One region of the Saccharothrix isguenensis genome, then DNA from elsewhere that is predicted to be linked to it. Evidence: riboswitches for the same ligand, from Rfam matches in the RefSeq annotation. Region 1 holds a riboswitch; the other holds the start of a gene.
What was found. A riboswitch is a leader RNA that binds a small molecule or an ion and turns the genes downstream of it on or off. The one in region 1 is predicted to bind glycine.
Positions count from the first base shown of each region.

Region 1 (3,405 bases):
GTACCTGCCGATCTGGATCGGATCGGTCGAGGCCACGGCGATCGCGTTGGAGCAGCAAGGCGTCCGGCCCGCCCGGCCGTTGACGCACGACCTGCTCAAGGACGTCATCGGCGCCCTCGGTCGGCAGCTGGAGCAAGTCCGGATCACCGACCTGCAGGAAGGCACCTACTTCGCCGAGCTGGTGTTCGACGGCGACATCCGGGTGTCCGCCCGGCCCAGCGACTCGGTGGCGCTGGCGCTGCGGGTCGGCGTGCCGATCCACGCCGACGAGTCGGTGCTGGCCGAGGCGGGCCTGATCATCCCGGACGAGCAGGAGGACGAGGTCGAGAAGTTCCGCGAGTTCCTCGACTCCATCTCCCCGGAAGACTTCCGCGGCGCCGACACGTAAAGCCGTGCGCGGCCACGCCCGCACGGTCACGCCGCACGGTCTCGCCTCGCCCACGCACGCTTCAACGCTTCCGCAGGGGTCCCCGCCCAGGGGATCCCTGCTTTGATCTTTTTAGGCGGGGGCGACAACGTCGCCCCGTCGGCCCACCTCTGTGGACAACCGCGAAACAGCCGTGTTTGCGGGGGACAACCGCAGGGAAACCGTGTGCGGTGCGTTGTGGATCAGCACCATGCGTCATCCGTCCGTGTAACACCATCGGGTTACACAACGTCAACGATCACCGGCTAAACGATCACTAAACGTCACTCGAATGGATTACGCCGGGCGGCTCTCTCACCCTCAACCTGAGGTTTAGGGCAGACACGTCCCGCGCGTCGCGTTGACCTGCCCCCTAGGCGGTCTTACCGTCGAACTCAGGTGAATTGCCACGGTGTGATTCGACACCGCGGCGGCTTCACGTTGGTCGCCGGTCGTCGTGACCGGACCGAGGGGAGGCAGGCGTGGTCGAGGAAGCGCCCATCCGGGCCGGAACCGGTGAACAGGGCGAGCTGTTCCCGGACTCCTCGCTGCCGGACGAACTCGTCGGGTACCGCGGCCCCGCCGCGTGCCAGATCGCGGGAATCACCTACCGCCAGCTTGACTACTGGGCCCGCACGGGGCTGGTCAACCCGACGATAAGGAGCGCCCACGGCTCGGGGAGCCAACGGCTCTACTCGTTCAAGGACATCCTGGTGCTCAAGGTCGTCAAACGGCTCCTGGACACCGGTGTCTCACTGCAGAACATCAGGGTCGCGGTCGACCACCTGCGCCGCCGCGGCGTGCAGGACCTGGCCCGGATCACGCTGTTCAGCGACGGCACCACGGTCTACGAGTGCACCTCGCCGGAGGAGGTGGTGGACCTGCTCCAAGGCGGCCAGGGCGTGTTCGGCATCGCGGTGAGCGGCGCCATGCGGGAGATCAGCGGCACGATCCACGACTTCCCCGCCGAGCGCGCGGACGGCGCCGAGATCGTGGAGGCGGCCGACGACGAGCTGTCCCGCCGTCGCCGCACCCGCGCCATCGGCTGAGACGCCCGCCGCGGACCCCGCCAAGACGTCCCCGCGGACCCCGCCAGGACGTCCGCCGCGAAGCCCTGGTGAGACGCCCGCTGAGATCCCGGTCGCGCGGCGATACCACGGACGCCACCACGAGGTATCGTCTCGTTCGTAGTCGCTTCAACCCGCGCGGGAGAGCCCGAGCCAGTCTCGGCGCCGAAGGAGCAAATCCTCCCCGGAACCTCTCAGGCGCAAAGACCGCGCGGGTGAGACGCCTCTGGAAAGCGGGTCGGCCCTTCCGGGCGACCCCGCCGACGGTGCAAGCCCGCGTGTCGGGTGAAGCTCTCAGGCGCCCGTGAGCGGGCAGAGACAGAGGGGGAGGGCAACGGCAGAAGTGTGTCCGTAGCCCATCCTGGAGGCGCATCACATGACGCAGGACCGCATTCCCCTGGCCGCTCTGGAGCACGGCACTCCCTTCGCCGACCGGCACGTGGGCCCGCGGCCCGTGGAGTTGGCCCGCATCCTCGACGTCATCGGCGTCGGGTCGCTGGAGGAGCTGGCGCAGCGCGCCGTGCCGTCGTCGATCCGCGAGCGCGACCTCGTGCTGGACCTGCCGTCGCCCGCCACCGAGACCGAGGCGCTGGTCGAGCTGCGCGCCCTCGCCGCCCGCAACCGGCCGATGACGCAGATGATCGGCCTCGGCTACTACGGCACCACCACCCCTCCGGTGATCCGCCGCAACGTGCTGGAGAACCCGGCCTGGTACACCGCGTACACGCCCTACCAGCCGGAGATCTCGCAGGGCCGGCTCGAAGCGCTGCTCAACTTCCAGACCATGGTCGGCGACCTGACCGGTCTGCCGCTGGCCAACGCCTCGATGCTGGACGAGTCCACCGCCGCCGCCGAGGCGATGACCCTGGTCCGCCGCGCCGGCCGGGCGGAGTCGGCGAAGTTCGTGGTCGACGTCGACACGCTGCCGCAGACCCTCGCCGTCATCGAGACCCGCGCCGAGCCGCTGGGCATCGAGATCGTCACCGCCGACCTGTCGCAGGGCCTGGAAGGGCTCGGCCTGGGCGGGGACTACTTCGGCGTGCTGCTGTCGTACCCCGGCGCGTCCGGCGTCGTCCGCGACCACTCCGGCGTGATCGCGGAGATCCACAAGGCGGGCGCGCAGGCCGTGGTGGTCGCCGACCTGCTGTCGCTGACGCTGCTGCGCCCGCCCGGCGAGATCGGCGCGGACGTCGTCGTGGGCACCACCCAGCGGTTCGGCGTGCCGATCGGGTTCGGCGGCCCCCACGCCGGTTACATGGCCGTGCGCCAGGGCCTGGAGCGGCAGCTGCCCGGCCGGCTCGTCGGCGTGTCCGTCGACGCGGACGGCTCCCTCGCCTACCGCCTCGCGCTGCAGACCCGTGAGCAGCACATCCGCCGGGAGAAGGCGACCAGCAACATCTGCACCGCGCAGGTCCTGCTCGCGGTGATCGCCTCCATGTACGCGGTGTACCACGGTCCGGACGGGCTGAGGGCGATCGCGACCCGCGCCCACCGGATGGCGACCGTGCTGGCGTCGGGCCTGGTCGAGGCGGGGATCGAGGTCGTGCACGGCGAGTTCTTCGACACCGTGCGGGCCCGCGTCGAGGGCCGTGCGGCCGACGTCGTCTCCGCCGCGCGCGAGCTGGGCGTGAACCTGTGGCAGGTGGACGCCGACGTGGTCTCGATCGCGTGCGACGAGACCACCACCCGCGCCCACCTGGAACTGGTGTGGCGGGCGTTCGGCGTGACGGTCGCCGACGTGGACGGCCTGGACGCCGACACCGCCGACGGCATCCCGTCCGACCTGCGCCGCACCAGCGACTACCTGACCCACCCGGTGTTCCACGCGCACCGCTCCGAAACGGCGCTGCTGCGCTACATGCGCGCGTTGTCGGACAAGGACGTGGCGCTGGACCGCAGCATGATCCCGCTGGGCTCGTGCACGATGAAGCT
Region 1 covers NZ_CP193626.1:6,088,857-6,092,261, reverse strand. Annotated here, with positions in the region: gene ACRAKI_RS26980 (bifunctional nuclease family protein) at 1-388, shown strand, start outside; gene ACRAKI_RS26975 (MerR family transcriptional regulator) at 889-1,455, shown strand; glycine riboswitch at 1,603-1,693, shown strand; gene gcvP (aminomethyl-transferring glycine dehydrogenase) at 1,850-3,405, shown strand, end outside.

Region 2 (3,405 bases), 1.0 Mb from region 1:
TGCTGGGTCGTCTCGGCTTCCGACCCATCACCGAGTTCGAGACCTACACCCGGTTCCACCTGCCGCTGAACCCGCCACCACAGCGCGCCCGCGACGACGTGCCCCTGCTGCCGTAGCCACCGAGGAGTCCGGCCACACCACCGCTGACCCGGTCCACGCCAACGGCAACGGGCTCCACCCCGCGTCAACGAGGTGGAGCCCGTCAGGTGCGGCTCACGGCCGTCAGCACTCGATGACGTTCACGGCGAGGCCGCCGCGTGCCGTCTCCTTGTACTTGCTCTTCATGTCCTTGCCCGTCTCACGCATGGTCTTGATGACCTTGTCCAGGGACACGAAGTGCGACCCGTCCCCGCGCAGCGCCATCCGCGCCGCCGTGATCGCCTTGATCGCCGCCAGCGCGTTCCGCTCGATGCAAGGGATCTGCACCAACCCGCCGATCGGGTCGCACGTCAACCCCAGGTTGTGCTCCATCGCGATCTCGGCCGCGTTCTCGACCTGCTCCGGCGTGCCGCCGAGCACTTCCGCCAGACCACCGGCCGCCATCGAGCACGCCGAGCCGACCTCACCCTGACAACCGACCTCGGCGCCCGAGATCGACGCGTTCTCCTTGAACAGCACGCCGACCGCACCCGCCGTCAACAGGAACCGCACCACCCCGTCGTCGGACGCGCCCGGCACGAACCGCGTGTAGTAGTGCAGCACCGCCGGCACGATCCCGGCCGCTCCGTTGGTCGGCGCGGTCACCACGCGACCGCCTGCGGCGTTCTCCTCGTTCACCGCCAGAGCGAACAGGGTCACCCAGTCCATCACCCGCAACGGGTCGGTGGCGAACTGCTCGGCCGCCAACGACTGCCGCATCTCCGCCGCGCGCCGCCGGACCTTCAGACCTCCCGGCAGCACACCGGTCTCGTTGCACCCGCGCTCGACGCACTCCTGCATGACGTTCCAGATGTGCAGCAGCCCGGACCGGACGTCGGCCTCGCTCCGCCACGACGTCTCGTTCGCCAGCATCACCTCGGAGATCGACGACCCGGTCTCCCTGGTCCGCGCCAGCAGCTCGTCACCGGTCCGGAACGGGTGCGCGAGCGGCGTCTCGTCCGCCTTGATCCGGTCCGTCCCGCTGGCCGTGTCGTCCACGACGAACCCGCCGCCGACCGAGTAGTACACCGCCGAGTCGACCACGGCGTCACCCGAGTGGGCGGTGAAGCTCATGCCGTTGGGGTGCAACGGCAGCGACTTCCGCCGGTGCATGACCAGGTCGGTGTTCTCGCTGAACGCGATCTCCCGCTCACCACCCAACCGCAGCCGCCCGGTGGCACGGATCTCCGCCACCCGCCGCTCGGCCTCGGCCGGGTCGACCTCCTCCGGCCGGTGCCCCTCCAACCCGAGCAGCACCGCCTTCGGGCTCCCGTGCCCGTGCCCGGTCGCGCCGAGCGACCCGAACAGCTCCGCGTGCACCCGGTCGACCGACGCCAGCACCGGACCCAAGCGGCCCGCGAACATCGCCGCCGCCCGCATCGGACCCACGGTGTGCGAACTGGACGGTCCGATCCCGACCGAGAACAGGTCGAACACGCTGATGGCCATGCTCAGTCCCCGGTCAGTTCCGCGTACTTCGCGGCGGTCAGCAACCCGGTCGCGTCCTCCACGGCCACCTTGAACAGCCAACCGCGGCCGTACGGGTCGTTGTTGATCAACGACGGGTCGGCCACCGCCTCCGCGTTGACCTCCACCACCTCGCCGCTGACCGGCGCGTACAGGTCGCTCACCGACTTGGTCGACTCCAGCTCGCCGCACACGTCGCCGGACTTCACGCGGGTGCCCGGTGCGGGCAGCTCCACGAACACGATGTCGCCCAGCGACTCCGCCGCGTACGAGGTGATGCCGATCGCCACGGGGTCCTGGGTACCCGGCGCCCAGTCCACCCATTCGTGCTCGGGCGTGTACAGCAGGTTGTCCGGAAAGGTCATCGCAGCGCTCCCTGGGTGAGGTTCGGATCCCCACTCTGTCCTGGGACCTGAGAGCTTCGCCGGGTCACGACGGCCGACCGTCGAACCGATCCCGGCTTGCACCGTGGGTGCGCGCCGAAGCACGCTTTCCAGAGTTGCCTCACCCGTGCGGTTCTCGCTGCCTGAGAGTGTGCGGGGTGGCTTGCTCCTTCGGCGCCCCGGCACGAACACCGAGGTCTCTCCCGCGCGGGTTCCGGCGCTCGACAACGCGCCGCGGCCGATGTTCAGTTGGTGTGCGCACGCTAAGCCCCGCCCGGACGGGTGTCAACGCGCCGCCATGTTTGTTCGAGGAGCACAACTGGGAACCCTGCCGTTAGTGCCGGCAGCACGATGACACCGAAACCCCGGTACCGGACCTTTGGTGTAACAAAGCCCGAAGGAGCCCACCGTGCGGATCGCCGTTCCCCGCGAGATCAAGAACCACGAGTACCGCGTCGCGCTGACCCCGGCGGGTGCCCATGAGCTGACGCAGCGCGGTCACGACGTGGTGGTCGAGGCCGGCGCGGGCCTCGGCTCCGCCATCACCGACGAGGAGTACCTGGCCGCCGGCGCGAAGGTCCTGGCCACCGCGGACGACGTGTGGGCCGAGGGCGACCTGGTGCTCAAGGTGAAGGAGCCCGTCGCCGAGGAGTACCCGCGGCTGCGCAAGGGCCAGGTCCTGTTCACGTACCTGCACCTGGCCGCCGACCGGCCGTTGACGCAGGCGCTGGTGGACTCCGGCACGACCGCGATCGCCTACGAGACCGTGCAGGCGCCGAACGGCGCGTTGCCGCTGCTGGCCCCGATGTCGGAGGTCGCGGGCCGCCTCGCGCCGCAGGTGGGCGCGTTCGCGTTGATGAAGCCCTCCGGTGGGCGCGGTGTGCTGCCCGGCGGCGTGCCCGGCGTGCACCCGGCGCGCGTGGTCGTCATCGGCGGTGGCGTGGCGGGCCTGAACGCCGCCGCGATCGCCGTCGGCATGGGTGCGGACGTGCAGATCCTGGACACGAACGTGGACCGGCTGCGCCACATCGACGCGCTGTACCAGGGCCGGCTGCGCACCCTCACGTCCAACCGCTTCGCGGTGGAGCAGGCCGTCCGCGAGGCCGACATGGTGATCGGCGCGGTGCTGGTGCCCGGCGCGAAGGCGCCGAAGCTGGTGTCCAACGACCTGGTGGCCCGGATGCAGCCCGGCTCGGTGCTGGTGGACATCGCGATCGACCAGGGCGGCTGTTTCGCCGACTCGCGGCCGACCACGCACGCCGACCCGACGTACGAGGTGCACGACTCGGTCTTCTACTGCGTCGCCAACATGCCCGGCGCGGTGCCGCGCACGTCGACCTACGCGCTGACCAACGTGACGCTGCCGTACGCCGTGGCGCTGGCCGACCAGGGCTGGCAGGCGGCGCTGCGCGCGGAC
Region 2 covers NZ_CP193626.1:7,101,691-7,105,095, forward strand. Annotated here, with positions in the region: gene ACRAKI_RS31830 (GNAT family N-acetyltransferase) at 1-116, shown strand, start outside; gene ACRAKI_RS31835 (L-serine ammonia-lyase) at 223-1,587, opposite strand; gene gcvH (glycine cleavage system protein GcvH) at 1,590-1,970, opposite strand; glycine riboswitch at 2,109-2,204, opposite strand; gene ald (alanine dehydrogenase) at 2,398-3,405, shown strand, end outside.
Region 2: linked by a shared signal. The riboswitch ahead of gcvH (glycine cleavage system protein GcvH) and the one ahead of gcvP (aminomethyl-transferring glycine dehydrogenase) in region 1 are both predicted to bind glycine.